4 regions of the Streptomyces sp. NPDC050988 genome follow, and region 3 is predicted to be linked to each of the others. Evidence: riboswitches for the same ligand, from Rfam matches in the RefSeq annotation. Region 3 holds a riboswitch; each other region holds the start of a gene.
The links. A riboswitch is a leader RNA that binds a small molecule or an ion and turns the genes downstream of it on or off. The one in region 3 is predicted to bind cobalamin.

Region 1: another riboswitch for cobalamin. It lies ahead of ACIBEI_RS36535 (cobalamin biosynthesis protein); the one in region 3 lies ahead of ACIBEI_RS13455 (ribonucleoside-diphosphate reductase subunit alpha).
Region 2: another riboswitch for cobalamin. It lies ahead of ACIBEI_RS21095 (FecCD family ABC transporter permease); the one in region 3 lies ahead of ACIBEI_RS13455 (ribonucleoside-diphosphate reductase subunit alpha).
Region 4: another riboswitch for cobalamin. It lies ahead of ACIBEI_RS19165 (CbtB-domain containing protein); the one in region 3 lies ahead of ACIBEI_RS13455 (ribonucleoside-diphosphate reductase subunit alpha).

What each region holds. Positions count from the first base shown of each region.
Region 1 is NZ_JBITFQ010000025.1:81,604-89,206, forward strand. Features, by position in the region: gene ACIBEI_RS36530 (cobyric acid synthase) at 1-1,463, opposite strand, end outside; gene ACIBEI_RS36535 (cobalamin biosynthesis protein) at 1,472-2,428, opposite strand; cobalamin riboswitch at 2,526-2,662, opposite strand; gene ACIBEI_RS36540 (hypothetical protein) at 2,807-3,028, opposite strand; gene ACIBEI_RS36545 (anion permease) at 3,042-4,283, opposite strand; gene ACIBEI_RS36550 (lysozyme) at 4,461-5,201, opposite strand; gene ACIBEI_RS36555 (class II aldolase/adducin family protein) at 5,398-6,108, shown strand; gene ACIBEI_RS36560 (alpha/beta hydrolase) at 6,476-7,603, shown strand, end outside.
Region 2 is NZ_JBITFQ010000009.1:26,499-34,101, reverse strand. Features, by position in the region: gene ACIBEI_RS21140 (sugar kinase) at 1-192, shown strand, start outside; gene ACIBEI_RS21135 (SRPBCC family protein) at 289-798, shown strand; gene ACIBEI_RS21130 (VOC family protein) at 821-1,168, opposite strand; gene ACIBEI_RS21125 (carboxymuconolactone decarboxylase family protein) at 1,395-1,868, shown strand; gene ACIBEI_RS21120 (hypothetical protein) at 1,903-2,436, opposite strand; gene ACIBEI_RS21115 (hypothetical protein) at 2,511-2,693, opposite strand; gene ACIBEI_RS21110 (hypothetical protein) at 2,816-2,938, shown strand; gene ACIBEI_RS21105 (ABC transporter substrate-binding protein) at 3,176-4,174, opposite strand; gene ACIBEI_RS21100 (ABC transporter ATP-binding protein) at 4,183-4,953, opposite strand; gene ACIBEI_RS21095 (FecCD family ABC transporter permease) at 4,990-6,036, opposite strand; cobalamin riboswitch at 6,180-6,326, opposite strand; gene ACIBEI_RS21090 (hypothetical protein) at 6,558-7,154, shown strand; gene ACIBEI_RS21085 (N-formylglutamate amidohydrolase) at 7,321-7,603, shown strand, end outside.
Region 3 is NZ_JBITFQ010000004.1:484,976-492,578, forward strand. Features, by position in the region: gene ACIBEI_RS13455 (ribonucleoside-diphosphate reductase subunit alpha) at 1-2,330, opposite strand, end outside; cobalamin riboswitch at 2,469-2,640, opposite strand; gene ACIBEI_RS13460 (GNAT family N-acetyltransferase) at 2,673-3,191, opposite strand; gene ACIBEI_RS13465 (nucleoside hydrolase) at 3,271-4,260, opposite strand; gene mctP (monocarboxylate uptake permease MctP) at 4,561-6,186, opposite strand; gene ACIBEI_RS13475 (DUF3311 domain-containing protein) at 6,183-6,494, opposite strand; gene ACIBEI_RS13480 (YbdD/YjiX family protein) at 6,620-6,832, opposite strand; gene ACIBEI_RS13485 (carbon starvation CstA family protein) at 6,804-7,603, opposite strand, start outside.
Region 4 is NZ_JBITFQ010000007.1:354,416-362,018, forward strand. Features, by position in the region: gene ACIBEI_RS19140 (hypothetical protein) at 1-3, opposite strand, end outside; partial or broken gene ACIBEI_RS19145 (IS5 family transposase) at 5-779, opposite strand; partial or broken gene ACIBEI_RS19150 (IS630 family transposase) at 1,180-1,899, shown strand; gene ACIBEI_RS19155 (acyl-CoA dehydrogenase family protein) at 1,896-3,086, opposite strand; gene ACIBEI_RS19160 (CbtA family protein) at 3,315-4,085, opposite strand; gene ACIBEI_RS19165 (CbtB-domain containing protein) at 4,118-4,342, opposite strand; cobalamin riboswitch at 4,378-4,520, opposite strand; gene ACIBEI_RS19170 (histidine phosphatase family protein) at 4,651-5,319, shown strand; gene ACIBEI_RS19175 (four-helix bundle copper-binding protein) at 5,466-5,858, opposite strand; gene ACIBEI_RS19180 (hypothetical protein) at 6,092-6,358, shown strand; gene ACIBEI_RS19185 (glycoside hydrolase family 43 protein) at 6,565-7,603, shown strand, end outside.

The DNA.
Region 1 (7,603 bases), on a different contig from region 3:
AGCCGCCACAGCGCGTCCGTGTCCGCGTGTTCCTCGATCAGATCGCCGAGCCGGTCCAGCTGCTCCTCGCGCAGCGACCCGAACGACGTGTCGGCGGCCGGTACGAAGCGGCGCCCCGCGGCGGCGGCCACCTCGCGAAGGAAGGCCCGGCGGAAGCCGTCCGACTCCAGCGAGCCGTGCCAGTGCGTGCCCCATACCTCGCCGACCCGGCAGCCGTCGAGGAAGGGTGTGCCGCCGGTGACCTGGGCGACCCCGTGGTGAATCTCGTACCCCTCGACGGGCTCGCCGAGCGCCTCGCCGACCGGCCGGGTCAGGGTCTTCTCCCGCGCGAACCGCACCCGCACGGGAAGGAGTCCGAGCCCGTCCACCTGGCCTGCGCGCGACTCGACCTCGTCCTCGATGTGCTCGCCGAGGATCTGGAAGCCGCCGCAGATACCGAGGACGGGACGCCCCTCCGCGGCCCTCCTGGCGAGGGCGTCCGCGAGGCCGCGCTCCCGCAGCCACTCCAGGGCCCGGACGGTGCCACGGGTGCCGGGCACGACGACCAGGTCCGCGTCGACGAGTTCCTCCGCCCGGTCCACGAACCGCACGACGACGCCCGGTTCGGCGGCCAGCGCGTCCACGTCCGTGAAGTTGGACATCAGCGGGATCGCGCAGACGGCGACCCGCAGGATGTCCTCGCCGACGGGGGAGGAGACCTCGGACTCCCGGACCGAGCCCCTCAACGAGACCCTCAGCCCGTCCTCCTCGTCGATGCCCAGACCGTGCTGGAAGGGCAGGACCCCGTACGTACGACGTCCGGTGAGGTTCTCGAGCATGTCGAGGCCCGGCTCCAGCAGGGACACGTCCCCGCGGAACTTGTTGACGAGGAACCCGGCGACGAACGCCTGGTCCTCGGGCGAGAGCAGCGCGACGGTCCCGAAGAAGGAGGCGAATACACCCCCGCGGTCGATGTCGCCGACGACGAGCACGGGCAGCCGCGCGTTGCGCGCGATGCCCATGTTCACGATGTCCGTCCGCCGCAGATTGATCTCGGCGGGACTGCCCGCCCCCTCACAGATCACCGCGTCATACGTGCCCCGCAACTCGGCGAGGCACTCCAGCACGGTCCCGAGGAGCTGTTCCTGCCGCCCGCCGTGATAGCCACGGGCGCTCATCTCCCCGACGGGCCTGCCCATGAGGACGACCTGGCTGCTGCGGTCGCTGCCGGGCTTGAGCAGTACGGGATTCATGAGCGCGGTCGGTTCCACGCGCGCGGCCTGCGCCTGCATGGCCTGCGCCCGCCCGATCTCGGCGCCCTCCCGCGTGACGAACGAATTGAGCGACATGTTCTGCGCCTTGAAGGGCGCGACCTTGACGCCCTGCCGCACCAGCCACCGGCAGATCCCGGCCGTCACGACGCTCTTGCCGGCGTCGGAGGTGGTACCGGCGACGAGCAGCCCGCCGCCCGTGCGCCCGCTCATTCCCCCACTCATGACGTACGCCCCTTCGTGCGAAGGCCGTTGACGAGGAGCCGCCCGGCGACACTCACGCCGAGCGCGAGCAGACCCACGCGCCGCGAGAGCCGCACCGCCCGCTCGATGTCCCCGACCTCCACGGCCCGCCCCCCACCATTGAGTACGGGCCGGTGCTCGACCCTCCCGGCGTACGAGAGCGTCCCGCCCAGCCGTACGCCGAGCGCCCCCGCGAACGAGGCCTCTACGGGCCCGGCGTTGGGGCTCGGGTGCTTGACGGCGTCGGCACGCCAGGCGCGTACGGCCCCGCGCGGATCGCTTCCCGCGACGGCCGCGAGGACGGCGGTGAGCCGCGCCCCGGGCCACCCCGCGACGTCGTCGAGCCGCGCGGAAGCCCAGCCGTACCGCCGGTACTTGGCGGACCTGTGCCCGACCATGGCGTCGAGCGTGTTCACGGCACGGAATCCGACGAGCCCCGGCACACCGGCCGCGGCACCCCACACGAGGGCGCCCACGACGGCGTCGGAGGTGTTCTCGGCGACGGACTCGACGACGGCGCGGGCGATCCCGTCGGCGTCCAGCGCCTGCGGATCGCGCCCGCACAGGTGGGGCAGCCGCTCGCGGGCCACCTCGATGTCCCCGGCGGCGAGCGCCCCGCCGATGGCCCGGGCCTCCCGCCCGAGCGAAGTCCCGCCGACGACGGACCAGGTGGCGGCGGCGGTCAACGCGACGGACGCGGCGCCCGAGCCGCGCACGGAACGGCCGGCGAGCGCGGCGAGCCCGGTGGCACCGCCGACACACACGGCGGTGTGCAGCGCGCCCCACCCCCGGTGGTCCCGCCACAGCACCCGCTCCACGGCACCCGCGGCCCGCCCGAACGCGGCGACCGGATGCCCCCGGCGGGGATCGCCGAGCAGCAGGTCACCGAGGAGGCCGGCGGCGGCGCCGTACGCGAAGACGCGATCGGCACGCATCGGTTCAGCCGACCGTCAGGTCGGGCACAACCGTCGCTGGAAAGGCACTTGGGCAGCCGCGCATGGCGTTTTGTCCTCACTCAGGGTGTCCGCGCCCTGGTTCGACGAGACCGACGGCGAGAGTTCCTGGCTCCCGGGGTATCGATTCCCCGGTAACAGTGGCGGGACCGCGCCGGATTCGCACCGGCTTCCTCTCCTGCCGCCGTACATGGCTCCGGCAGTCCACCACGCCCACGAACACCCGTCAACTTGCCGTTGACCTGCGACGGGAGAGTGTGCTGAGGCCCACACACGGACACGGCTCCGCCCCGCCGACCGGGGGCCGACGGGGCGGAGTCGTGCGGGACGGAGGTGTGCGGGACGGAGGTGCCGTACGCGTCAGACGACGATCAGATAGATCCCGTACGCCACCGCCGCCGCGCACGCGGCGAAGCAGGCGTACGCGCCCGTGACCGCGAGGGTCGCGGTGTCGCCCTGGGCGGAGGCCGACTCGCGCTTGGAGAGGCCGACGATGCCGAGGGTGAAGAGGCCCACGAGGGCGACGGTGACGATGAGGCTGACTCCGAAGACGGAGCCGAGGGCTGCCCAGTCGATCTTCATGCTTGTGGGTTCCTTACACCGTGGCCGTACGGGCGGGCTCGGTGGCGTCCGGGCCCGGGATGGTGGTCTTGAGTTCGTCGGCCGCGGCGACCGTGCCCGCCGGCGGCGGGGTGACGGCGGCGATGGCGGTGGTCACGACACCGGCGGGCTCGCCGTCGACGTCGTTCACGTTGTCGACGGTGACGGGCTGGCGGCGGGAGAGCGCCCAGATGACCGCGGAGCCCGCGATCAGCAGCGCGCCGGTGAGGACGATGCCCCAGGTGCCCTGCTTGGTGAGGAACTCGGCGCCCGCGCCGACCAGACCGGCGGCGGGGAGCGTGAGGCCCCAGGCGACGAACATGCGGGTCGCGGTCGACCAGCGGACGACGCCGCCCTTGCGGCCGAGGCCCGAACCCATCACGGCACCGGAGCAGGACTGGGTGGTGGAGAGCGAGAAGCCGAGGTGCGAGGAGGCCAGGATGACCGTCGCGGCGCTGGTCTGGGCGGCGAAGCCCTGCGGCGGCGCGAGGTCGGTGAGGCCCTTGCCCATGGTGCGGATGATGCGCCAGCCGCCCAGGTAGGTGCCGAGCGCGATGGCGACACCGGCCGAGACGATGACCCACAGGGGAGGGTTCGAGCCGGGCGCGATCACACCGCCGGTGACCAGGGCGAGCGTGATGATGCCCATGGTCTTCTGCGCGTCGTTCGTGCCGTGGGCCAGCGAGACCAGGCCCGCGGAGGTGATCTGACCGGCGCGGTAGCCCTTGGACGTCGCCCGCTCACCGGCCTTGCCGCTGATCCGGTACGTCAGCCGGGTGGCGAGCATCGCGGCGAGTCCGGCCACCAGCGGCGCGGCGACGGCGGGGAGCAGCACCTTGGTGACGACGGTCGAACCGTTCACCGACGACCAGCCGGCCGACATGACCGCGGCGCCGATCAGGCCGCCGAACAGTGCGTGGGAGGAGCTGGAGGGCAGACCCAGGAGCCAGGTCAGCAGATTCCACAGAATGGCGCCGACGAGCGCCGCGAAGATCACTTCGGTGCGGATGCCCTCTTCGTTGATGAGGCCGCCGGAGATCGTCCTGGCGACCTCCACGGAGAGGAACGCACCGACGAGGTTCAGCACGGCGGACATGGCCACCGCCGTCTTGGGCTTCAGGGCACCGGTCGAGATGGTCGTCGCCATCGCGTTGGCTGTGTCGTGGAAACCGTTCGTGAAATCGAACACGAGAGCGGTAACGATCACGATTCCGAGGAGGAGCGTGATGTGTTCCATTTACCCAGGCTTCTCTTGGACGTCAGTGGCACAGGGACCGTAGGCAACCTGGATGAACGGAAGATGAACTGAGGGGGGCAGTGGGGTGGCGTGATAGAGGTGCCGCCACTCCGCTTGTGTCGGAGTGGCGGCGAGAGGTCTCGAACAGAGGCGGAATTTGGGGGTCCGCTACCCCTTCTATCCCCTCGCGAACGCCCTGAGCTGGTTCAGGGATCCGTTGAAGAGATTCTGGTCACCCGGCAGGCTGCCGCCGTTGTCGTACTGCCAGAAGGTCCAGAAGTTCCAGCCGGACGGCAGCGACCCCGCCGACGAGCTGTACCGGGCCAGCCACAGCGGATGGTTCGCGGCGAACGCGGCGCTGTTGCCCGTGCACATCTTCCACCAGTTGTAGTTGGTGTAGATCACCGGCCGGCGGCCGGTCTGCCGCTTCACCTCGTTGCTGAAGGCCTTGATCCAGCTCACCATCTTGCTCTTGCTCAGGCCGTAGCACTTCTTCTTGCCGTACGGGTTGTACTCGATGTCCAGCGCGGGCGGCAGCGTCCAGCCGTCCGCCCGCCAGCCCCCGCCGTTGCGCACGAAGTACGCGGCCTGCGTCGTCCCGGAGGACTTGTGCGGCAGCGCGAAGTGGTACGCCCCGCGGATGATGCCCGCGCCGCGTGCCCCGTTGTACTGCTGGTTGTAGTACGGATTGCGGTACGTGTGCGACTCGGTGGCCTTCACATAGACGAACTTGGCGCCTTTGCTCTTCGCGCTCGACCAGTTGACGTTCTTCTGGTGCGAGGACACGTCGTGGCCCTTGGGCTTGGCGGCCGCCGAGGCCGGCACCTCCACGAGAGCGGTGCCACCGAGCGCCAATGTCGCCACGGAGGCGGCGACGAATCGGGCGCGCTGACGGGACGGTTTGCGATCACGAGCCATGTTTCCCCCCGGAATGGCGACGTGCACGAAAAATCTCCCAGAGGCTACTGGAAGATCCCTGAAAGCCCGTCGCATGCCGGTCATTCGCTCCCGGCAGGCGATTCATGCCCTTGTGTGACCTTTCGGATGCGTCGGTCGCGCCCTAAAGTGCCCCGCCCGCCCCGGGGTTGAGCCGCGCGGCTGGCAGGATCGCGGCATGGCTGAACAGCGGCGGGACACAGGAGACGGACGGGACTCGGGGGAGCGGGACGCGCCCCCGGCACGGGAGGCGCTGGAGCGGGCGTGGGACGAGCTCGTCGCGACGGCCCGTCGGACGGTGGCCGACGGTCTGGTCGTCGGCACCTCGGGCAACGTGTCGGTGCGCGTGGGCGACACCGTCCTGGTCACACCGAGCGGAGTCCCGTACGACCGGCTGGCCCCCGGAGACCTCTGCGGGGTCTCCCTCGACGGCCGACAGGTGCTCGGTTCGCTCGTTCCGACAAGCGAACTGCCCATGCATCTGGCGGTCTACCGCGCCACCGACGCGCGGGCCGTCGTCCACACCCACGCGGTGCACGCCACGGCCGTCTCGACCCTCGTCACCGAGCTGCCGCTCATCCATTACATGGCCGCCGCGCTCGGCGGTCCCGTCCGTGTGGCCCCCTACGCCACATACGGCACGGAAAAGTTGGCCGAGAACATGCTCCGGGCCCTCCTGGACCGCACCGCCTGTCTCCTTCAGAACCACGGCACCCTCACATACGGAGCCACTCTCCCCCAGGCCTACGACCGCACGGCCCAACTGGAGTGGATGTGCCGCCTCTGGCTGACAGCCTCCTCACTCCCCGGACACACACCCACACTGCTGACCCGGGAACAGCTGACGGAGGTGGCGGAACGCCTTGAGGGATACGGCCAGGGACGGTGACGGGGTACGTCCACTGGCGGTGGCGGGCGCCGGAGGGGCCGAGGTCGGGGCCGTGACGGTGGCGGGGTCGCGGTTGCGGTTGCGGTGGTGGCGGCGGGGCTTGGCCGCCGACCCTGGCCGGGTGGGCGTCGCTGTGTCTGAGTGTTCGCCGCAACGGCGCGCAGCCGACGCCACCGTCCCGACGCCACCGTTCCGGCGGTGCCGATCCCACGGGTCCCGGTGATCCCACCGATCCCGCCAACTGGTGATCCCACCGAACCCGGCGATTCCGACGGCCCCCTTCCACCTCACACTCCGCCGAGCCGCACCCGAACACTCCTGCCCCGCTCCACTGGCCGACAGCGGGCTCCGTCAGGAGACTGGACCCGTGCGCACCGTGAATCCGACGGCAGCAGCCGTCACCGTCGCCATAGCCGGCGCAGCCACCGTCGCCGCCGCCACGGTGGCGGTCGGTCGCTTCGCCAGCGACGCCGCTCTCAAGGCGCCGCCGGGCAAACCGCTGCCCACCGAACCCCGCCTCACCGTGCACTCCACGGCGGCGGGACAGATCACCCTCACCCGGGCCCTGGCCTCACAGCGCCCGGGCGTGTACGGCCTCGGCGGCGACGGCAGCCACGCGGTCGTCGGCCCGCTCCTGAGCGCCGCCCCACACTCCGCCGACACGGTCGTACGCCGACTGGAACGGGTCACGCACGGCACCCTGGAACCCGGGGACAAGGTGTGGTTCACCCCGGGTGTGCACATCGGCAACCCGAGCGCCGCCCTCGGCCTCGACCACGCCGACGTGGACGTCCCCGGCGAACTCGGAGCCCTGCCCGCCTGGTTCGTGCCCGCCGCCCGTGACACCTGGGTGATCACCGTGCACGGCCTCGGCGCCACCCGCGAACACCCCATGAACGTCATGGAGTTCCTGCACCGCCACCAGTTCCCCGTGCTCGACCTCGCCTACCGCGGTGACCTCGGCGCGCCCCGCCCTCCCGACGGTCTGAACCACCTCGGCGAGACCGAGTGGCGAGACCTGGACGCGGCCATCCGCTACGCCGTGCGCTACGGCGCCGAACGGGTCGTCCTGCACGGCTGGTCCACCGGCGCCACGATGGCCCTGCGCGCCGCGGCCCACTCGGCGCTGCGCGAGCGGATCTCCGGCCTCGTCCTGGACTCGCCCGTCCTCAGCTGGGAGACCACGCTGCGCGCCCTCGCCACGGCCCGCCGCACCCCCGGCGCCCTGCTGCCGCTGGCCGTCCGCGCCGCCCAGGGCCGCACAGGTCTGCACGGCGACCGCATCGAGGGCGCCGCCGACCCCGAACGCCTCAAGGTGCCGATCCTCGTCCTGCACGGCCCGGACGACACGGTCGCCCCCTGGGGCCCTTCACGCCGCCTCGCCCAGGCCCGCCCCGACCTCGTCACCCTGCACACGGTCCGGGGCGCCCCGCACGGCGCCATGTGGAACGCCGACCCGGCCGGCTACGAAGAGGCACTCCGCCGCTTCCTCACT
Region 2 (7,603 bases), on a different contig from region 3:
ACCGGCCTGTTGCGCGGCGGGGGAATGGAACGCGCGCTGCGGCTCGGACACATCACGGCGGCGTCGGCACTCAAGGTGACGGGTGATCATGGCCCCCTGCCGGAGGCCACCCGCATCAAACGGCTCCTCGACCTCCCGGCACACGATTGGGCGAAAGAGACCAACGGCCGTCCCTACAAGCCCAGTTCATAGGCGTCACCCTCCGTTGCGGAGAGCTGTGCCATGATGGTTACCGGCGAGTAATCAGCATGCCGGGAAAGCCGGGAAAGCCGGGAAAGGGAGTCCATCGTGGCCCGTACGTTCACCGTGTCCCGCAGCGTCCTCATAGAGGTGCCACCGGCTGTCGCGTACGACGCGATCAGCCGCCCTGCCCTCATGGGGCGCTGGAGCCCGGAGAACCTCGGCGCGACCGTGTCGAAGCCCGCTGAACCGGCTTCACTCGGGATGACTTTCGAAGGGCGCAACAAGCGTGGCGCCTTCCGCTGGGTGACTCGATGCACGGTGACGGCTGCAGAGCCGGGCGGCCGTTTCGCCTTCCGGGTCCACGCGATCGGGCTCAACCGCCCCCGCCTGAACGCCCGAATCGCCACCTGGGAATACCGCTTCGAACAGGACGGCGACGGCACGCGGGTCACCGAGACCTGGACCGACGACCGGCGCTCCTGGCCGACCTTCGTGACCAATGTCTTCGACCGCGTGGCCACCGGAGGGCACACGTTCGCGGACTTCCAGGTGCGCAACATCGACAGGACCCTGCGGAACCTGAAGCGGGAACTCGAAACGGCACCTCGGTCCTGACGCTGCGGATGCGCACCGGTCGTCATTGGTGGCTGAGCACATTGACCACCCGGCCGTTGGGGTCACGGACGAAGAACCGGCGTACTCCCCACTCCTCGTCCTGCAAGGGGTGCACGATCTCCGCGCCGCTCTCCCGCATCGCCGCGTGGACCGCGTCCACGTCGTCCACCTCGACACTCATGTCGGGCACGACGGGCGCGCTCTTGTCCTGGCTCATGAAGGTGACCTGCGCCGTGGGGTTGGAAGGGGAGGCGAGCGTCATGACCCAGCCCAGGTTCATGACCTCCTCGAAGCCCAGAAGGCCGTAGAAGTCCCGGCTCTCCTCCATGGCCTCTGATCGGATATCGGGCATGACTCGGCGGATGGACATGGGTGACTCCTGCCGGCCGACGACGTGGAACGTGCCTCTGATTCTGTCCGGTGGGCCGCTGCGGCGCATCCGTCGCCACACATTCGCGGGCGGCCCTCGAGCCGTGCCGTGTTCGTCTGCGCGACCCTGCCCCGCACTGAGACGCGCGTCACATTCGGCGATGTCACATCTCGCCGGGCCGGCCCGTCGTAGAGGTATATCCGCCAGCAACGGCAAGGAGTGGACCATGGAAGCCCGTTTGAACCTCTTCGACATCCCCCTCGCGGTCAAGTCCCTGAAGCACATCGTCACGGCGGGCAAGGTGATGGGGGAGTCGACAGTGCCGGCCGCGACCCAGGAGCTGGTCAGGCTCCGGGCCAGCCAGATCAACGGCTGCGGCTTCTGCACCGACATGCACACCAAGGACGCGGCCCACGCGGGGGAGACCTCGGTGCGCCTCAACCTGGTCGCGGCCTGGCGTGAGGCCACGGTGTTCACCGACGCCGAGCGCGCGGCCCTGGAACTGACGGAACAGGGCACCCGTATCGCCGACGCGGCCGGTGGGGTCACGGACGAGGCCTGGGCGAACGCCGCCAAGTACTACGACGAGGAGCAGCTCGCCTCTCTGGTGTCGATCATCGCCATCATCAACGCCTTCAACCGCCTGAACGTCATGGTCCAGCAGCCCGCCGGCGATTACCAGCCCGGCCAGTTCGGGTAACGAGGGGTAGCCGGACGGGGCCCGTGACCGCTGCTCACGGGCCCCAGGTGCCAATGCGGTTGACGGCCTGTCCGGGGGTCGGGGGCTGCTGAAGGACTGGTGCGGGCGAGAGTGTCTGCCCTCCGGAAGCAACCGCCGTGTCCCCTGGGGTCCGGTCGGTGGTGCCGGGTTGCCAGGCCTGCCGGCCGCGCGACAGTACGTAGGCCAGACCGATGACCACGACGAGGGCGAAATCGACCACGCCGGCCAACCGGGCCTCGGGAATGTCACCGACTGTCACGGCGAACACGACGAGTGCGGTCTTGCCGGCGAGTACGAGTTCCCAGATGCCTGCCGCTTGGCGGGGCCTGGCCGCGAGCAGGGCGAAGAGTCCGACGAAGAAGGCGTAGGTGATGGTCCGCCAGGCTTCGACCCAGAGGCGGTCGTCGGCCGCGTCGGTCATCCTGATGATTCCGTCGGCGAAAGCGCCGACCGTCGCGAGTGAGGCGAAAGCCGCGAGCCCGCGGCCGATGCGGTCTGCTCGGCCGGAAGGGGCGATCGAAGCGTGGACGTCTGGTGCGCTGGTCATGTCACGCCTTGAATGAAGGACGGACGTGTCGGACGTACCTGGTGGACGGGCGTGCACGGCCGGGCGGTCCTGCTTCAGTGGACGGGGTCGAGGACGCCCCAGAGCGACCTGGCCGCGACGCTCACCGACGGCAAGGAGGAGCAGTGCCTGGGAGGGTTCTGGTCGATGATGCCCGCGGCGGCATCACGGATGCCCGACCGCACCGACCTCCTGCGCGCCTGCATCGCGCCCGACGCGATGCGCGGCGGTTCGAGCACTACGCCACGCTCGTCGAGGACCGGCCGAACGGCCCGCGCGTACGGCCGGTTCGGGATGCCGATCCTCGTCCTGAACGGCGAACACGGCCCGCCCCAAGGGGTTTTGCTGGACGGCGCCCGTGGTGGCCGCGACCAATCTGCGCGCGGACGTCGTCCCCGGCGCCGCGCACACCTTCGCCGCCGACAATCCGCGATGGACCACCGAGCGCCTGACTCGCTTCTTCACCACCACCCCGGCCGTTTGACACGGGCAACCGCACCACACCGAACGGAGCACGTTTCGGGGCGGCAAGCAGAGCTGGAAACCGCTCGACGGCCGCGGCCAGGTAACGGGTCTTATCCGTGCCGAGGCGCATCCGCCAGCGCCGTCAGGAGCAGCAGGGCCAGCTCCTGCATTCCTCGTTCACTCATACCAGCAGAGTATTCCGTCCGACGGACATACCCACCGAGCCGATCTCCCATGGACTGTCAGTAGGGCCAGATCACCCGACAGTCGTCCGCAGGTACGCACCGAGGCGGGCGATCGCCGCAGGGTTGCGGGGGCTCTCGACCAGGTCGACGTAGTCGAGGACGAAGATCCGCCGGTGCTTGACGGCGGAGACGTTGCGCAGCGGGGCGTAGGAGAGCAGGAACTTCTTCTTCCGCTCGGCGCTCACGTCCCCGTAGTCGCAGATCACGATGACATCCGGGTCGCGCTCCACGACGCTCTCCCAGCCGGTGGTGGTCCAGGAGTCGGCGACATCGTGCATGACGTTGACGCCGCCTGCCTCGCTGATGATCTGCTCGGGGGCGGCGTAACGGCCGGACGTGAAGGGCTGGTCCTGCCCGCTGTCGTAGAGGAAGACCTTGGGCCGCTCAGCGTCCTCGGGAGCCTTCGCCCGTACGTCGGCGATCTGCTTCTCGAAGTCGGCGATCAGCGCGGCCGCCCGCTTCTCGACGCCGAACAGCTTTCCGAGGTTGGTGAGGTCGGCGTACAGGGCGTCCAGGGGCGGCATGAGGCCGCGCGAGGTCTTGGTGCGGCCGTTGCGGCAGGACTCGGTGAGGACGTACGAGGGGATGCCGAGCGTCTTCAGCGCCTCGGGGGTGAAGCCGCTGTCGTCGCGGAAGCCGTAGTTCCAGCCGGCGAAGACGAGGTCGGCGCGGGCGTCGAGGACGTTCTCCTTGGTGAGTTGGTCCTTGGACAGCCACTTCACCTTGTCGTAGCCGTCCTTCCAGGGCACGCCGCTGAGATCGCCCTTGTCGTCGGGCATGGCGAACCCGGCCATACGGTCCTCGAGGCCGAGCGCGAACATCAGTTCCGTGATCCCGACGTCGTTCGTGACCACCCGCTTCGGGACCTTGTCGTACGTCACCTTCCGGCCGCAGTTGGTCAGGCTGACCGACGAGGACCTCGCGTCGTCGGACGACTCGACACTGGCGCCGCAACCGGCGGTCGTGACGGTCGCGGCGAGGCAGAGGGCAGCGGCGAGGAACTTGCGCATGGGGATCCTTACGAGGTGGTGAGCGGGAGCCGGTCGAAGAGGAGCTGGACGGCGCCGGTCTCCGGATGCCGTACGGGATGCGCGCGGACCCCGAACACCCCGGCGAGCAGGTTCGGTTGGAGCACATCGTGCGGCGCACCCGAGGTGACGATTCGGCCGCCGTCGATGACGTACAGGAGATCGCAGTGCGCGGCGGCCAGGTTGAGGTCGTGCAGAGCGGCCAGCACGGTCAGGCCGCTGGCCCGGACCAGCGAGAGCACGTCCAACTGGTGGGCGATGTCCAGGTGGTTGGTGGGTTCGTCGAGGACGAGCACCCTGGGCTGCTGGGCGAGTGCGCGGGCGATGAGGACGCGCTGTCTCTCACCGCCGGACAGGGCGAGGAACCCGCGCTCGGCGAGGTGTGTGACACCCGTGCGGGCCATGGCGTCCGCGCACACGGAACGGTCCCCGGCGGCCGTACGGTCCCGGTGCGGCAGCCGGCCCATGTCGACCACTTCGGCGACGGTGAAGTCGAACTCGGCCGACGACTCCTGCGGCAGTGCGGCCAGCACCCGGGCGGCGGCCCGGGGCGACATGGCGTGTACGTCGTCCCCGTCGAGCCGTATGGTGCCCGCCGCCGGACTCAGCGCCCGGTACACGCAGCGCAGGAGGGTGGACTTGCCACTGCCGTTCGGGCCGACGAGACCGACGAACGCCCCGCTGTCCACGGCGAGTCGGATGTCGTCGACCAACCGGACTCCGGCGGCTTCGACCGCCACCCCTGCCAGGTCAAGCCGCATGGCCGCCCACCTTCCTCACGTCGGCCCCGGCGGCCATCAGCGGCCCCCGAAGGCGTAACCGCCGCGCCGCATCAGCAGCAGAAAGGCAGGCACACCCACCACCGCGGTGATCACCCCGACGGGCAGTTCGGCGGGTGCCAGCAGCAGCCGGGACAACAGATCCGCCCACAGGAGCAGGACGGCGCCGACGAGCGGGGCCACCGCCAGTACCCGCCGGTGATCGGCCCCGACCAGCATCCGCACGACGTGCGGCACCATCAGTCCGACGAACCCGATGGCCCCGCTGACCGCGACCACGGTGCCGGTCACGGCGGCGCTGACAAGGAACAACTCCCGGCGCAGCCGCCCCGGTTGGACACCGAGCGCGGCCGAGGTCTCGTCACCCATGGCGAGCGCGTTGAGCGCCTCGGCGCGCCACCGCAGCCACGCCCACCCGGCCGCCACGGTCACGGCGGCGAGCGGCACCTGCGCCCATGTCGCGCCGCCCAGGCTCCCCAGCAGCCACATCATGGCCGACCGTGCCGCCTCGCCCCGGGCCGCCCCGAACACCATCACGGTCGTGACGGCCTCGAAGCCGTACGCCAGAGCCGTCCCCGTCAGGATCAGCCGCAGCGGCGTCAGCCCGTGCGCCGACCGGGCCACGGAGTACACCAGCACCATCGCCGCGAGAGCCGAGACGAACGCCGACAACGACAGCGCCCAGACTCCCAGCCCCGCGAACGCGCCGAGCAGGATCACGGCGTTGGCGCCCACGGCGGCGCCCGAGGAGATACCCAGCACGAACGGATCGGCGAGCGCGTTGCGCACCATCGCCTGCACCGCCACACCGACGGCCGCGAGCCCCGCTCCGACGACAGCACCGAGCACGACACGCGGCAGCCGGATCTCCCAGACGATGGTGTACGCGGCCATGTCTCCGGCGTGCACCGTCCCGCCGGTGAACCCGGCCCACAGAAACCGCTGCACGTCCGCCCAGCCGACGCCCGCGGCCCCGAGAGCCACCCCGCACACGATCGACACGAGGAGCAACAGCCCGAGCCCAAAGACCAAGGGCACGACGGATATCCGGCTCGGCGTTGGGATCGAGGTCTGGCTCGGGCTCGGGCTCGGACTTCGGCGCACGGTCGGGGCGGTCCTTCATCTGGGCCCGCCTGAACATCAGGAAAAGAGGCAGCCCGTACGACACGCCGGCCGTGCGGTCCCCTCTCGCAGTCCACGGCGAGCAGTCAACGGGTCGCACCACCTGCGGGCGATCGGGCTCACGCGACGAACCACGGGTTCGCCACGCACACCGTTGCGGGTCAGCGCCGGACTCTCACCGGACTTCCCCCACAGGCAGCGACGGGAGCGTAGCAAACCGGGGAAGTGGCGGATGGGCTGGGCCACTTGACGTCGCAGTCAGCGACTGGATACTGGCGGAGGTTCCGACAGCAGTACGTCAGTACGTCTGATCGGCATCTCGAACAATGCTTGAAATGTCGGCCACGGCGTGGACTGTCCAAGCCGTCATCTCCGCACCCGACAGCCCAACCTCCACATCCCCCCACACAGGAGCCTTCTCCATGAGCCCACGACACACCCCGGAGCCCACTGAGCGAGCGGCCATGCCCTGGCGAAGGAAGGTGGCCATAGCCGCGCTGACAGGAGCCTTACTGGCCGGGCCCGGAGTCGCACAGGCCGCACCCCAGGCCGCCCCGGTCCCCAAGGAACAGGTGGCGGCGGCCACCATCACCTGGACCCTCGAACGGGCCGCCAACCCCACCCAGGACCAGCAGACGGCGTACAACCTCATCACGACGGCCATGAACGCCGCGGTGGCCCGCTACAACAACGTCAGCGACCTCGGCAAGACCATCACCGTCCGCTACGACCCGGGCGTCCCCACGGCCGACGGCAACATCAACGGAACCATCCGCTTCGGCAACCGCGGCTACATGACCGAGCGGACCGCGCTGCACGAGATCGCCCACACCATCGGCGTGGGCACGAGCTCCGGCTGGTCCTCCCTCGGGGGCAGCGGTACCTGGCGCGGAGCGCAGGCCACGGCCCTCGTCAAGCAGTTCGACGGTTCGGGTGCGACGCTGTCCACCGGTGGCGGGCACTTCTGGCCCTACGGCCTGAACTACGACAACGAGTTCTCGAACACGGCGGCCAATCGCCACGTCCAGATCGTCGCCGCCATGGTCCGCGACGGCCTGTAGCTCGGACGATGCTGGAGGGGTAGCCACTCCCGCGGTTCCCCGCGCGGCCCGCGTACCCCTCCAGCTGGGGCCCGTTGGTGTAGTAGGAAGGGTGCACATGCCCTGACGCACGACTCGCACCCGCGCTCACCGCCAACCCCCACGCGCCCGCATCGAGGACTCCAGAATGAACGACGTGTCGGCTTCCCACCGTCTCGTGGCCGGCGCGCCGGACTCCCCCGTGGTCCTGCATGTTCCGCACTCCTCGCGGGTGATCCCGCCGGGCGTACGGAGCGGCATCGTGCTCGAAGACACCGCCCTGGAACGGGAGTTGGACCACATCACCGACTCGCACACCGCCCGGATCGCGGCGACGGCAGCCGAGCGCTGCGCCACAGAACCCTGGCAGTTCGTCAACCAGTTGTCTCGGCTGGTCGTCGACCCCGAACGGTTCCCGGACGAGCGTGAGG
Region 3 (7,603 bases):
GAACCCGCGGCACGGGCGATGCGCGTCGCCGGGCGCGAGCGCAGGTAGTACGTCGTCTTCAGCCCCGACTTCCAGGCGTACGCGTACATCGAGGAGAGCTTGCCGATGGTCGGCGTCTCCAGGAACAGGTTCAGCGACTGGGACTGGTCCAGGAACGGGGTCCGGGCGGCGGCCATGTCGATCAGGTCGCGCTGCGGGATCTCCCACGCCGTGCGGTACAGATCGCGCACGTCCTGCGGCACCCAGGTGAAGCCCTGCACCGAGCCGTTCGACTCGCGCAGCGCCTCCCGGGTCTGCGCGTCCCACACGCCGAGCTTCTTCAGCTCCGCCACCAGGTAGGAGTTGACCTGGAGGAACTCGCCGGAGAGGGTCTCGCGCTTGAAGAGGTTGGAGACCTGCGGCTCGATGCACTCGTAGACGCCCGCGATGGACGCGATCGTCGCGGTGGGCGCGATCGCGAGCAGCAGCGAGTTGCGCATGCCGACCGAGGCGATCCGCTCTCGCAGCGCCGCCCAGCGCTCCGGCCAGTTCAGCTCCACGTCGTAGTGGTCCGGGTGCAGCACACCCTGTGCCGTACGGGTCTTCTCCCAGGCGGGCAGCGGGCCGTTGCGCTCGGCGAGATCGGCGGACGCCTCGTACGCGGCGAGCATGACGCGCTCGGCGATCCGGGTGGAGAGCGCCTTGGCCTCCGGGGAGTCGAAGGGCAGCCGCAGCTTGAAGAAGACGTCCTGCAGACCCATCGCGCCCAGGCCCACCGGTCGCCACCTGGCGTTGGAGCGGCCCGCCTGCTCGGTCGGGTAGAAGTTGATGTCCACGACCCGGTCGAGGAAGGTGACGGCGGTACGGACGGTCGAGTCCAGCCGCTCCCAGTCGATGACCTCGGTGGCCCCGGGGGCAGTGTTCACGAACGCGCCGAGGTTGACCGAACCGAGGTTGCAGACCGCCGTCTCGCCGTCGTCCGTGACCTCCAGGATCTCCGTGCAGAGGTTGGAGGAGTGGACCGTGTGGCCGGGCAGCGCGGTCTGGTTGGCCGTGCGGTTGGCGGCGTCCTTGAAGGTCATCCAGCCGTTGCCGGTCTGCGCGAGGGTGCGCATCATGCGGCCGTACAGATCGCGGGCCGGAATCGTCTTCTTGGCGAGGCCCTGCTCCTCCGCCTTGCGGTAGGCGGCGTCGAACTCCTCGCCCCACAGGTCGACCAGCTCGGGCACGTCGGACGGCGAGAACAGCGACCACACGCGGTCCTCGTTCACCCGGCGCATGAACTCGTCCGGGATCCAGTGCGCGAGGTTCAGGTTGTGCGTACGCCGGGCGTCCTCACCGGTGTTGTCCCGCAGCTCCAGGAACTCCTCGATGTCGGAGTGCCAGGTCTCCAGGTACACCGCGGCCGCGCCCTTGCGCCGGCCGCCCTGGTTCACGGCGGCGACCGAGGCGTCGAGCGTCTTCAGGAACGGGACGATGCCGTTGGAGTGCCCGTTCGTGCCGCGGATCAGCGAACCCCTGGAACGGACACGGGAGTACGCGATGCCGATGCCGCCCGCGTGCTTCGATAGCCGGGCCACCTGGTGGTAGCGGTCGTAGATGGAGTCCAGCTCGTCCAGCGGGGAGTCGAGGAGGTAGCAGGACGACATCTGGGGGTGCCGCGTACCGGAGTTGAAGAGCGTGGGGGAGGACGGCAGGTAGTCGAGGCGGCTCATCAGCCGGTACAGCGCGGCCACTTCGTCGACCGACCGGGTGCCCGCTTCTGAATCCAGCGCAGTGTCCTCGGCGAGACCGCTCGCCACGCGCAGCATGAAGTGCTGGGGCGTCTCGATGACGGACCGCGTGATCGGGTGCCGCAGCAGATACCTGCTGTGCAGCGTGCGCAGGCCGAAGTAGCCGAAGCGGTCGTCGCCCTCAAGGTCGATCAGCGCGTCCAGACGGGCCGCGTGGGTCCGTACGAACTCGGCGGTGCGGTCGGCGATCAGGCCCTCGCGGTGGCCGACCGCGACGGACTCGGAGAAGGACCGGACCCCCTGCGAGGCGGCCTCCTCGGCGATGCCGATCGTCAGCAGGCGGGCGGCCAGCTTCGAGTACACGGGGTCCTCGGAGATGAGGCCCGCGGCCGCCTCCGTGGCCAGCTCGCGCAGCTCCGCGGTGATCCCGTCGGCTCCCACGGAGGACCGGCCGCGCAGCGCGGCGGCGGCGACCCTGCCGGGATCGGCGTCGGGAAGGTCGGCGGTGAGGTCGGTCAGGGTCCGCAGCAACGCGGTTCCCGGTCCGTCGGCCTCGGCCCTGTCCTGCTGGTACTGGGGCGCTTTCGCTGAGACCGGATCGGCTGGCGCGATGGTCACGTGGGGCTCTCCCTCGCTCGGCACGGGGCCTGCGGGGAGAGGGGTTCGGGGCACACGGGGGTACACGCTCTGCGCAGCGGTACGCCGCGTCCACCGGCCCACTCCGCGAGGCCCGGACGTCATGGCACCCGGGCCGGGTGGCCTGGGCACGCTGTCGGCAGGTCCTCGGACTGACCAGGCGCACGGCTCTCCTCTGGGGACAGACATGCACAAGTACACCGTTGCGGGACAGTTCCGGATTCGCACCGGATTCCCCTGCGGCGACAGCGAGCATGAGCATACATCTTGTGCCGGGCTCGGGAAGCACCCCCACATGTTGTGTCGTGTCGGCTTCGGAGGGTGTCAGAGCGTCAACTCGTAGGTGAGCAGCATGATGTCGTCGAGGTCCGGGATCGGGTTCCAGTCGCGGTCGGGGGCGCGGGTGAAGCCGAGGCGTCCGTAGATGCGATGGGCGCTGTGCATGGTGCGCTGGGTGGACAGCACGACGCGTACGCAGCCGTCCGTGGCCCGGGCGCCGTCGACGCAGGCGCGTACGAGGGCCTCGCCCGCCCCGTGCCCGCGGGCCTCCCCGGCGACCGCCAGCATCCGTATCTCCGCCTCGCCCTCGCGCGCGATCTCGGCCATCGGCCCGCCGGACGGGACGAAGGTCACGCCGCCGACGACCCGCTCGCCCGCCCCTGCCCCCACCACGGCCACCAGTACGTCGGCGGCCGCGGCCCGCTTCGCCACGTTCCGCAGCTCGCCCAGATACTCGTCGCTCTCGCCGAAGTCGAGGAGCCCGTCCCCGAGATAGGCCTGCGCGGTGATCTCACCCACAGCCTCGTACTCCTCGGGCCTCGCCCGCCTGATCACGATGTCCATGCCTGGCAGTGTGCCCGAGGGGTACGGCGTGGGGCCGCCGAGTTTTTCCCGCACCAGGGCCGAGGTCATCCGTGGGGGCTCAGCCCACGGCCGGCCACTGCGGGAGGGTCGTGACGAAGTCCTTCGTGAAGTCGCGTGGGCCCGGGCCGAGGGCCACACGGCCCATGTGGCGGGTGCGGGCGGTCAGGGCGGGCGACTCGGTGTAGTAGTTCCGCTGGGCGGCCGAGGGGACGAACACGGTCTGGCCGCGGGTGAGTTCGCTGGCGCACTCGACGACGACGGCTCCCTCCGCGAGCGTCACGAACGACTCGTCCGCGCACACGCCCACGGCGAGCGGGTCGTGCAGCGGGCAGGAGTCGCCTCCGCCGTGGCGGCGGTAGGAGTCGGTGTAGACCCGCAGCAGCCGGGCCGCGAGCGCCGCGCCCGCCCCCGCCGCCTCCAGCGCGGCGAGGTCGGCGGGGCCGAAGAGCCACCGGTGCGAGGCGTCCAGGTCGACCATGGTGAACGGGATGCCGGAGGAGAGCACCACCTCGGCGGCGTCCGGGTCCGCCCACATGTTGAACTCCGCGACCGGGGTGATGTTGCCCGGCACCTGCGCGTTGCCGCCCATGAACACGAACCTCTTCACGCGGTGGGCGAAGGCCGGGTCCTCCAGGAGCGCGATGGCCACGTTGGTGAGCGGGCCGGTGGCGCACACGGTCAGCTCGCCCTCGTGCTCCCGGGAGAGGCGCAGCAACGCCTGTGCGGAGGACTCCGGCAGGTGCGCGGCGGTCGAGTCGGGGAGCGTCTCGTGGCCGAGGCCCGCGGGGCCGTGGAAGTGCGCGGCGGCCGTGTACGGGAGGCGGGTGAGAGGGCGGGCCGCTCCGCGGTGGACCGGGACGTCGGTGTCGATGCGGAGGGCTCTCGCCAGGGCGCGGGCGTTGCGGTAGGTCTGCTCGGCGGGGAGGTTGCCGCCCACGGAGGTGTAGGCCCTGAGGTCCCATCTGCCTGTGCCGAGCAGGTACTGGAGAGCCACGGCGTCGTCTATGCCGGGATCACTGTCGAGGACGATCGGAGCGCGAACGGTCACGCCGACCAGCGTAACCGCGGACTCCCGTGCGGCCAGGGGCAGTTGTCGCCCCCGCCGCCCTTACCCATTCCCGTCCCTTACTCAGGGGCTCCGCCCCCGAACCCCCAAAAGATTGCGCAGTTCCCCGCGCCCCTGAACAGGGGCGCGGGGAACTGCGCACCCAGCCACGACTTACCCGCACGCATCCCACTCCGCGAGCCCCCGTCCACCCAGCCCCTCCGGCGTTTGAGGAGCGGGGGTTCGGGGGCGGAGCCCCTGAAAAGGGACGGGAATGGGCAGGGGCGGCGGGGGCGAAAAGAGCTAGTGGCCGGCCCCCGCCGTCGCAGGCGGCAGCTCGACCTGGACACCCTTGTCGCCCGCGTCCGCCGTGTAGTCCTCGGGGGACGTCTCGTCGATACCGTCGGGCGCCTTGAGGGCCCGCAGGGCGAAGGTCAGTACCACCGTCACGACCACGTTCAGGACGAACGCCGTCAGACCGATGTAACCGATCTCCCCGATCCCGGGAATCTCCTTCGAGGAGCCACCGAAGTGCTTCTGAGTCGGCGAGGCAACTCCGTACGCCGCCACCGTCCCGTACAGCATGCCGACCGCCCACCCGGCGAGCAGCGCCCAGCGGTGGAACCAGCGGGTGAAGAGGCCGCCGACCAGGGCCGGGAACGTCTGGAGGATCCAGATCCCGCCCAGCAGCTGGAAGTTGATGGCCACCGTCTTGTCCATGGTGAGGACGAAGACCAGCGCACCCACCTTCACGAGCAGCGAGACCAGCTTGGAGACCTTGGTCTCCTGGGCCGGCGTCGCGTCGGGCCGGATGAAGTCCTTGTAGATGTTGCGGGTGAAGAGGTTCGCCGCGGCGATGGACATGATCGCCGCAGGCACCAGCGCACCGATACCGATCGCCGCGAAGGCAACCCCCGCGAACCACGCCGGGAACATGTCCTCGAAGAGCTGCGGGATCGCCAACTGCCCGTTGCTGACCTTGACTCCGGCCGCGATCGCCATGAACCCGAGCAGCGCGAGCAGGCCCAGCATCAGCGAGTACAGCGGCAGGATCGTGGTGTTGCGCCGGATCACCTCACGGCTGCGCGAGGACAGCGTGGCCGTGATCGAGTGCGGGTACATGAACAGGGCCAGGGCGGAGCCCAACGCCAGCGTGGCGTACGTCCATTGGCCCGCCTCGCCCGGCGCCAGCGCACCACGCGGAGCGCCCGTCGCCGGGTTGGTCTGGCTGTACGCCTCGCCCGCCTTGGCGAAGATCTCGTCGAAGCCGCCCAGCTTGATCGGGATGTAGATGATCGCCACCGCGATGACGATGTAGATCAGCGTGTCCTTGACGAACGCGATCAGGGCGGGGGCCCGGAGGCCGGAGGAGTACGTGTACGCGGCCAGCACGCCGAAGGCGATGAGCAGCGGCAGGTCCTTGACGAACCAGTTGGTGTCCTCGCCGCCACCGACGCCCATCACGTCCAGGACGGCCTGGATGCCGACCAGTTGGAGCGCGATGTACGGCATCGTCGCGAGGATGCCCGTCACCGCGACGGCCAGCGACAGGCCCTTCGAGCCGAAGCGTCCGCGCACGAAGTCCGACGTCGTCACGTACCCGTGCTTGTGCGAGACCGACCACAGGCGCGGCAGGAACGTGAAGATCAGCGGGTAGACGAGGATCGTGTACGGCACGGCGAAGAAGCCGGCCGCGCCCGCCGCGTAGATCGCCGCCGGGACCGCCACGAACGTATACGCCGTGTAGAGGTCGCCGCCGAGCAGGAACCAGGTGACCCAGGTGCCGAACGACCGTCCGCCCAGGCCCCATTCGTCGAGGCTGTCGGTCTCGGCCCGGCGCCAGCGCGCGGCCAGGAAGCCCATGACCGTGACGGCCACGAAGAAGAAGATGAAGACGGCGAGTGCCACGCCGTTCACGCCGTCGTTCATGCGGACGCGCCCTCCTTCTGGGACTTGCGGGCGCGCTGGTCACGGTTCCACAGCTTGTACGCGACCATCGTGAGCGCGGTCGAGATGAACACCCACAGCATCTGGTACCAGTAGAAGAACGGGATGCCGATGAAGGCCGGGTCGACCTTCGCGTACGAGCCCACCCAGAGCATCGCCACGAACGGCGCGATCAGGCAGACGGCGATCACCACACGGACCGGTGTGACGACAGGTGGTGTCACGACCGGCGGGGTCTCCACCGGCGGTTTCCCTTCGGGCGCTCTTGGCGCATCCGGCGCTTCAGACATACGGCGGCTCCGTCCCCTCACTGATCACCTGTGCAACGCGCAGGAAATCTAAGGGACGGTTCCGCTTTATGGAACCCCTGTCCGTATAACGGATACGGTGTTCCGCTCAGTGCTGCCAACTGGCCTCAGCAGCAGCGGAAGCCCTGCCGGGGATCCTCCTCCTGACGGTCCGTACGCATCCGCTCGAACTCCCGCCGCGACGGCACGGCCGCGTTGGGATGGCCCTCGCGCACATGCGCGACATACCGGTCGTACGCCGACTCGTCGGTGAGCTCCCGTACGTACCAGCGCACGCCCCTGACCGCCCGGCTAGCCGCCCGGTGCAGCGCCGACCGCATCGCGCGCCTCCTCCTTCTCCTCCTTGGTCGGGATCAGCCCGGCCGGAGCTACGATCTTCGACTCGACGTACGGCGACTCGCTGAGCGTGGAGAGCGCGGGACGGCGTACGTGCCGGATGCACACCCTCGTGGCGTCCGCGATGACGATCACGATGAGCAGGGCGAGGACCGCGGACAGGACGCCGTCGACTGTGGAGTTCGTGACGATCGTGTGCATGTCGTCCATGCTCTTGGCCGGCGCGATGAGCTCGCCCCGGTCGATGCCGTCCTGGTAGACCGAGCGCTGCTTGAAGAAGCCGACGCGCGGGTCGCTGGAGAAGACCTTCTGCCAGCTCGCGGTCAGCGTCACCGTGGCGTCCCAGGCGAGCGGAATCCCCGTGATCCAGGCCCACTTGAGGCGTCCGGACTTCACCAGCAGGGTCGTGCAGACGGCCAGGGCGACCGCCGCGAGGAGCTGGTTGGAGATGCCGAAGATCGGGAACAGCTGGTTGATCCCGCCGAGCGGTTCATGGACGCCGACCCACAGGAAGTAGCCCCAGAGGCCGCAGACGATGGCGCTCGTGATGACCAGTCCGGGCTTCCAGCTCACATTCTTGAAGGGTTTGTAGAGATTGCCGAGCGTGTCCTGGAGCATGAAGCGGCCCACGCGGGTGCCCGCGTCGAGCGCGGTCAGGATGAACAGCGCCTCGAACATGATGGCGAAGTGATACCAGAACGCGCGGAGACTGCCCCCGGTGACCTCGGAGAAGATCTCCGAGACGCCGATCGCGA
Region 4 (7,603 bases), on a different contig from region 3:
CATCTCATTTGGTGAGTCGGCGATAGCAGATGAGTGTGCAGGCGAGGAAGTGGTGGGCTTTGCGTTCGTAGCGGCGGTGCAGCCGGCGGCATCCGGCGAGCCAGGACATCGTGCGTTCTACGGTCCAGCGGTGGCGGCCCAGGCCGGCCGAGGATTCGATGCCCCTGCGCGCGATGCGGTGCCTGATGCCGCACCCGCGTAAGCATCGTCGCAGGTGGTCGTAGTCGTATCCCTTGTCGGCGTGGAGTTTTCCCGGTCTGCGCCGGCGGGGTCCACGCCGGGAGCGGATCGGCAGTATGCCCTTCACCAGCGCGATCAGCGCCCGGCCGTCGTGCAGGTTCACTGCTGAGACTCCGACGGACAAGGGCAGGCCGGTTCGTTCGGTGATCAGGTGGATCTTTGAACCGCACTTACTCCGGCCTACAGGATTCGGGCCCGTCAGCTCCCCTTTTTCAGAGCCTGCATGTTGACCGAGTCGATCGCGCACCGCGACCAGTCCAGCTCACCGCGGGATCCGAGCTCGTCGAGGACCAGGCGGTGGAACTTGGCCCACACCCTGGCCTTGGTCCACTCGGTGAAGCGTCGGGGCCGGACGGCCCGAACGATGCGGTCGACACCTGCTGCCACGTGCAGCCCGAGGTCGCCACGAAGACGATTGCGGGCGGCACTTCACGGTCTCCGTGCCGACGCCGGCCACCGCCCTGAGGCCGCAGCAGCCCCTCAGGCACTACCCGCTGAAACAGCTCCCACAACTCGTCCGGCACCAGCCGCTCAACGATCTTCGCCGCGGTAGCTTACTCAGCCAAATGAGATGACGTCTTAAGGGCCGGGAAGCGGCTGAGCGTGTCCAAGTTATTGACGTGGTCACGGCCACACTCTACGTCCGACCGGTTTACCGAACATCGTTCGACATATCGATCCTCCATAGCGGGTGCGTACCCCACCCCCAGAGAATCCACGCGCACTTGGGACACCGCTCGGCACGCCACGCCCAGGAGATCTCTATAAGCCGCAGACCCGCCCTCGACCACGCCCGCCGCGGAATCCATCCGCTCCTCGGAGTGGGCATGGTTCTCGCCCTGAGCGCCCCCTGACCGCAGGCACACGGTCGGCACGGGCCGCCGACTCCGCCTATGAGGTGGGCTACTTCACCGAGTCCCAGAAGGGCGTCGGCACCGACTGTCGAAGTCCACGGTCGGGCGAATCTGGCGAAGTTCCAGTTCAAACCGCATCTGACGGACACCTTCAAGCTGTCGACGGACCCGCTGTTCGTGGAAAAGGTCTACGACGTCGTGGGGCTGTACTTCAACCCGCCCGAGGGTGCGGTGGTCCTTTCCGTGGACGAGAAGTCGCAGATCCAGGCCCTGGACCAGTCCGCAGCCGGTGCTGCCGACAATGCCTGGCATGCCCGAGCGGCACACCCACGACTATGTCCGCAACGGGCTGACCACGCTGTTCGACGCGTTCGACGTCGCCGCCGGCGAGGTCATCAGTGCCCTGCACCGCCGGCACCGGGCGGCGGAGTTCAAGAAGTTCCTGATCCGGATCGACAGGGAGGTGCCGGCGCATCTGACAGGTCCACCTGATCTGCGACAACTACGGCAATCACAAGACACCCGCGATCAGGACGTGGCCGGCCAAGCACCCACGCATTCACCTGCACTTCACGCCGACCGGCTCCTCCTGGATCAACGAGGTCGAGCGGTGGTTCGGGTTCCTGGCCGACCAGATGATCCGGCGCGGCGCACGCAAGACGTCCAAGCCCTCGAAGCCGACATCCGCGCCTGTGTCAAGAACTGGAACGAGGACCCCAGGCCGTTCATCTGGATCAAGACCGCCGAGAAGATCCTCGAATCCCTGGCTCACTTCTGCCGACGTCTCTCCGGCGCAGGACACTAGCGCCGTACCCTCGGCATGCCCAGGCCGATCCACGAGATGATCTCGCGCTGGATCTCGTTATTGCCGCCGCCGAAGGTGAAGATCACAGCCGAGCGGTAGCCGCGTTCCAGTTCGCCGTGGAGTACGGCGCCCGCGGAGCCCTCCTTGAGGGCACCGGCGACGGCGACGACCTCCATGAGCCAGGCGTAGGCGTCCCGGCGGGCCTCGGAGCCGTACACCTTGACCGCGGAGGCGTCCTGCGGGGTGAGCGTGCCCTCCTGGACGGCGTTCACCATCTGCCAGTTGAGGAGTTTCATCGCGTCGAGCTTCGTGTGGGTCTGGGCGAGGCGGCGACGTACCCAGGGGAGGTCGACGACGCGGCGGCCGTCGGCGAGCTTGGTCTCCATGGCCCAGCGCTGGACGTCGTGCAGCGCACGGATGGCCATGGTGCCGTGCGCGGCGAGGGTGACCCGCTCGTGGTTGAGCTGGTTGGTGATCAGCCGCCAGCCCTTGTTCTCCTGGCCGACCCGGCGGGACGCGGGGACGCGGATGTTCTCGTAGTAGCTCGCGGTGGTGTCGTGCGAGGCGAGGGTGTTGATGATCGTGCAGGAGTAGCCGGGGTCGGACGTCGGCACGAGGAGCATGGTGATGCCCTTGTGCGGCGGAGCGTCGGGGTCGGTGCGGACGGCGAGCCAGACCCAGTCCGCGGTGTCGCCGTTGGTCGTCCAGATCTTCTGGCCGTCGACCGTGTAGTGGCCGGTGTCCTCGTCGCCCTCCCGAACTGCCTTGGTCTTTAGGGCAGCCAGGTCCGTGCCCGCGTCGGGCTCGCTGTAGCCGATCGCGAAGTCGAGCTCGCCAGAGAGGATCCTCGGCAGGAAGTACCCCTTCTGCTCGTCGGTACCGAACTGCATGATCGTCGGCCCGACCGTGTTGAGCGCCATCAGCGGCAGCGGTACGCCGGCCTGGGCGGCCTCGTCGAAGAAGATGAACTGTTCCATCGGGCTCAGACCGCGCCCGCCGTACTCCTTCGGCCAGCCCACACCGAGCCAGCCGTCGGAACCGAGCCTGCGGATGGTCTCGCGGTAGAAGCGCTTCTGCGCCGCCGGGTCGCCGTAGCGGGCGTACACGTCGTCGGGGACCAACTCGGCGAAGTAGGCGCGCAGTTCGGTGCGCAACCGCTGCTGCTCCGGCGTGTATTCGAGATGCACGGCGCCTCCTGGCTCCCACTGGCCCGCTCGTTCGGCCGCCCGGACCTGACGGCGCACACCGTAGAACGTGTTCCAGAAATTGGGAATGCCGGTGACGTACGCACCTGACGGACGCGGTCATGCGCACTCATACGAAGGGGCCCCGGGAACGCGCTCCAGGGGCCCTTCGGTGTGCGGCCGGTCAGCCGGTGGCCTGTCCGCATGCGAACGGATCAGCGTCTGAACGGGTCAGTGCGCGACGGGAGTTGCCCGCCCTTCGGCCGCCTTGTCGTCCTCGGCCCGGGCAGGCTTCGGAGCCAGCACGCGCTCCGCGAGCAGCCCGAAGACCAGCCCGTACGCGGTCCACAGGGTCACCTGGATGGCCAGGGTCGCCAGTCGGTACTGCCACAGCAGGGTCGCCGGGAAGCCTTCCGGCGCCTCGTTGAAGGACGGCAGGAACGCGTATGCCAGGCCGACGGCCAGGACGAAGAACCCGCCTGCCGCGAGCGTGGCGTTCCAGTTGCCCAGGCGCGGTGCGAGGCGCTTGCCGAGGATCACCGCGGCGACGGCCAGCAGCACGCTGAGCACGATCATCAGGAGGAACAGCGCGGTGCGCTGGTTGAGGGTGTCGGGGTCGCCGACGGCGGGCGGGTTCGCCGGGTACTTGAGGAACGGCACCAGGTAGACCGCGACCAGACCGGCGCCCGCCAGCAGCAGCGCGCTCGCGCGCGGCCCGAAGCGGCCGATCCTGCCGAGCGCGAAGCAGTACGCGAGAGCGGCGATGCCGCCGAACGCGCCCCCGTAGACGAGGACACCGGTGGACAGACCGCCGGTGGACTGCATGGCACGGGTGACGAGTTCCTCGCCGCCGTGCTCGTGGGCGTGGGCTTCCTCGAACGCGATGGCCTCGTCCACACGAGGTTCGCCGAGGAAGTAGGCGACGACCAGGGCGAGCACGCCCGCGGCAAGACCCGCGAGCATGCCGCGCACCAGGAGATTTCTGACGGTGACGGAGTTCATTGGGTTGTTGTCCTGTCGGTTCTCTGTCGCCGTCAGTGGCAGGGGAAGCCGAGCAGGTGGCGGGCGTCGTGCACCCACTCGTGCACGCCTTCGCCCGAGACCAGGGAGGTGGCGCCCTGTTCGGCGCCGACGAAGTAGAGCAGCACCAGCATCAGGATGCCGAGGAAGACCGCCCAGGGAGCGATCGCGCCGATCGGCAACTTTGCGGGTACGTCGGGGGTGGTTACGGTCGGCTGAGCGACGGCGGACTGCGCCATGGCAGGACCTCCTGGGGGAACTCGCGTCCCATCTCGGTGGTGCACAGGACGACGGCCACGGGTCTGACTTGCTCGACCTCCGCCTCCCCTGGTGGGAGGCGGTTGTGCGGGGCTTACAGTGGCGCGACCGTGCCGGATTCTCACCGGCTTCCGTCGTACCGTCGTCAATATCGTCGAGAAGGTACCGCGAAGCGGAGGCGCGGCCAAGGGCGCACGGAATGCCGGGGGCGCGCCGGTGCCCTGGTCACGCCCCCAATTCCCAGTACGGACAGGGGTGTTGAGCACGTGTGGAACACGAGGACGGGCCGATGACCAGCCGAGTGATGTTGATCTCACCAGCGATGAGCGCGGCGTTGCGGGAGGCGCGTTTCGACGACGGATGTCCCATCGACCCGGCCGGGCTGCGGCTCGCCGAGGCGGCCGCGGGCTCACTGCCGGCCGCCGACCAGGTCCTGGTCTCGCCCACCGTTCGCTGCCGGGAGACGGCGGCGGCCCTCGGGCTCGACACCCTCGCCGTCACCGAGCCGCCGGAGCTGGCCGGCCTGGACGTGGGCCGCTGGCGCGGGGCGACACTCGCCGAGGTGAGCGCCGGCGAACCGGAGGCCGTGGGCCGCTGGCTGGCTGACCCGTCGTCCGCACCGCACGGCGGAGAGTCGGTGACCGCGCTGTGCGAGCGCGTCGCGAAGTGGCTCGAGACGGTGGTGGATCCCAGTTCCGGGGCTTCAGGGTCCGGCTCAGCCTCGGCTTCGGCTTCGGCTTCGGCTTCCGCTTCGGCTTCGGGATCGGGTCCAGGACCAGGCTCCGTCCGGATCATCGCCGTCGTCGAGCCGGAGATCGTACGGGCCGGGGTGGTGCGAGCACTCGGGGCCCCGGAGTCGGCGTTCTGGCGTGTCGACGTGCCGCCGTTGGTCGCGACGGAACTCAGCGGGCGGGCTGGGCGCTGGAACGTACGGGTCGGGCGGACGCTCGGGGAGTGAGGCGACAACGGGCGCCCGTCTGAACGGTTCTTCGGGACGCGGCACTTCGGAGCGTGGCGTTCCTCGGGACACGGCGTTCGGACACGCCGCCCTGACACTTCACCTCCGCGTGGGGGCCCACCACACGGGACCCACCACACGGAGCTTCACCTCAGCAGGGCGAGAAACTCCGTGCAGGCGCGTGCGCAGTCGCGGCAGGCCTCGGCGCCCTTCTCGGCGCCGGGACTCCGGTCGAAGACCTGGGCGGTCTCCAGGCAGACGGCACGACACCACTCGACCTGGGCGCGCATCCCGGCCTCGGCCTGCGTGGTCTGCTCGGCCAGGGCGCGGCAGGTGGCGTCGCAGACCTCCGCGCAGAGGATGCCCTTGCGCCGCAACTCCTGCTGGTCGTCGGGGCCGTCGAGTTCGGCGAGGCTCGCGCGCAGGGCGCACACCCTTGCGCACTCGGTACAGGCCTGCGCGCAGGCGAACCGGTCCTCGAGGAAACGAACGAGTTCCTGTTGCTCTGTTAGTGACACGCGGTTCGGGTAGCCGGGCATCGCCACGCCAAACCCGTCCGCGAACCGGACCGCGGAGCCAACAGTGGCCGAGCGTGTCGAAGTTATTGACGTGGTCACGGCCGCACTCTACGTTCTGACCGGTTTACCGAACTGCGTTCGGTATATCGATCAGTTCGTGGCGGGTGTGCACCCCGGCAACCAACCGACGACCAACCCGGTATGTGCGGCCACTGACCCGCGACAGCCTTCGGACCGGCAGACAGGGAGGCCTCGTGCGCATCGCGGGCATGCTCGCCGCCAACCAGTCCGTCACGGACGCACGGCCCGCGGCACTCGGCTCCGGCACCGGCTCCGGCTTCGGCTCCGGCATCACGTCCACGGGCAACTCCTGGGGTCCGGACGGCACTTGGCGCGACTCGTCGGTCGTGAGCACGAACACGGACGCCAACACAGGACCGCGTTCGTCCGACGGCACCCTGCCGCCCGCCCGGGACCTGCTCGCCCCGAGGAACGGCGCGGCCGCCGGAGCCCGCTTCTGAACCACCCCCGTGGGCCCCGGGACGGACGACCCCGGGGCCCACGGGACTGGCACAACCAGCAGCACCAGCAGCACCAGCAGCACCAGTCCGAACGAGGAGAGCCGCAGATGATCACGCCAGAAAACCCCTACAGACCCGTCACCTCCGCCGACGCGACCGGCGCGCCCCGCCCCTTCGCGCCCTCCCGCCGGAGCCTGTTGCGGGCGATGGCCGCCCTGCCGGTCTCGGCGATCGTCGTGGGCGGGCTGCCCGGCCTGCTCGGCACGGCCTCAGCGGCGGCGCCGCCCCGCGGATCGGCCACCCGCTACACCATCGTGCCGTTCCTCAACAGCAACGACGGCACGGTGAACGTCTACCAGTCCGACGACGCGACGGACTTCCGGCTCCTCAAGGCGTCCGCGTACACGCCACCCGCGGGCCGCATCCGCGACGCCAGCGTCTTCAAGCACACCGACGGCTACTACTACATCACCTACACCACGCACACCTGGCAGGACACCAGCACCACCATCGGCTTCGCCCGCAGCTCGGACCGCAGCAACTGGACCTTCCTGTACGACTACACCGTGCCCATCGCGAACCTGTCGCGCGCCTGGGCTCCCGAGTGGTTCGTCGACAGCGACGGCAGCGTCAACATCATCGTGTCCTGTTCGGTGACCAGCAACGAGTGGATCTTCACCCCGTATCTGCTCAAGGCCACCAACTCCGCGCTCACCGCCTGGACTTCACCCGTGGCGCTGTCCGGCATCGGCGCCAACCACATCGACACCTTCATCGTGAAGATCGGCTCGACCTACCACGCCTTCACGAAGAACGAGACGTCCAAGTACATCGAGTACGCCACCAGCACCGCGCTCGCCGGCCCGTACACGATCAGCAGGACCGGGAACTGGGCGGGCTGGGGCGGCACTCGGGAGGGCGCCGCGCTGACACAGCTCGACAACGGCGCGTGGCGGATCTTCTTCGACGGATACGGCGACGGCAGCTACTACTACAGCGACAGCTACGACACCTTCGCCACCTGGAGCGCGCCGAAGGCACTGCCGGCCATCTCAGGGACGGCACGCCACTTCACGGTGCTCAAGGAGACGGTGTCCGGCGGCGTGACCCTGCCGACGGGCGTCACCCGCTACCTCCGGTCGGGCAACTTCACCACCCGCTACTGGCAGGAGCAGTCCGCCCTGCTCAACCTGCCCGTGCTGACCAGTTCCAGCACGACCGCGGAGAAGCAGGCGTCCACGTTCA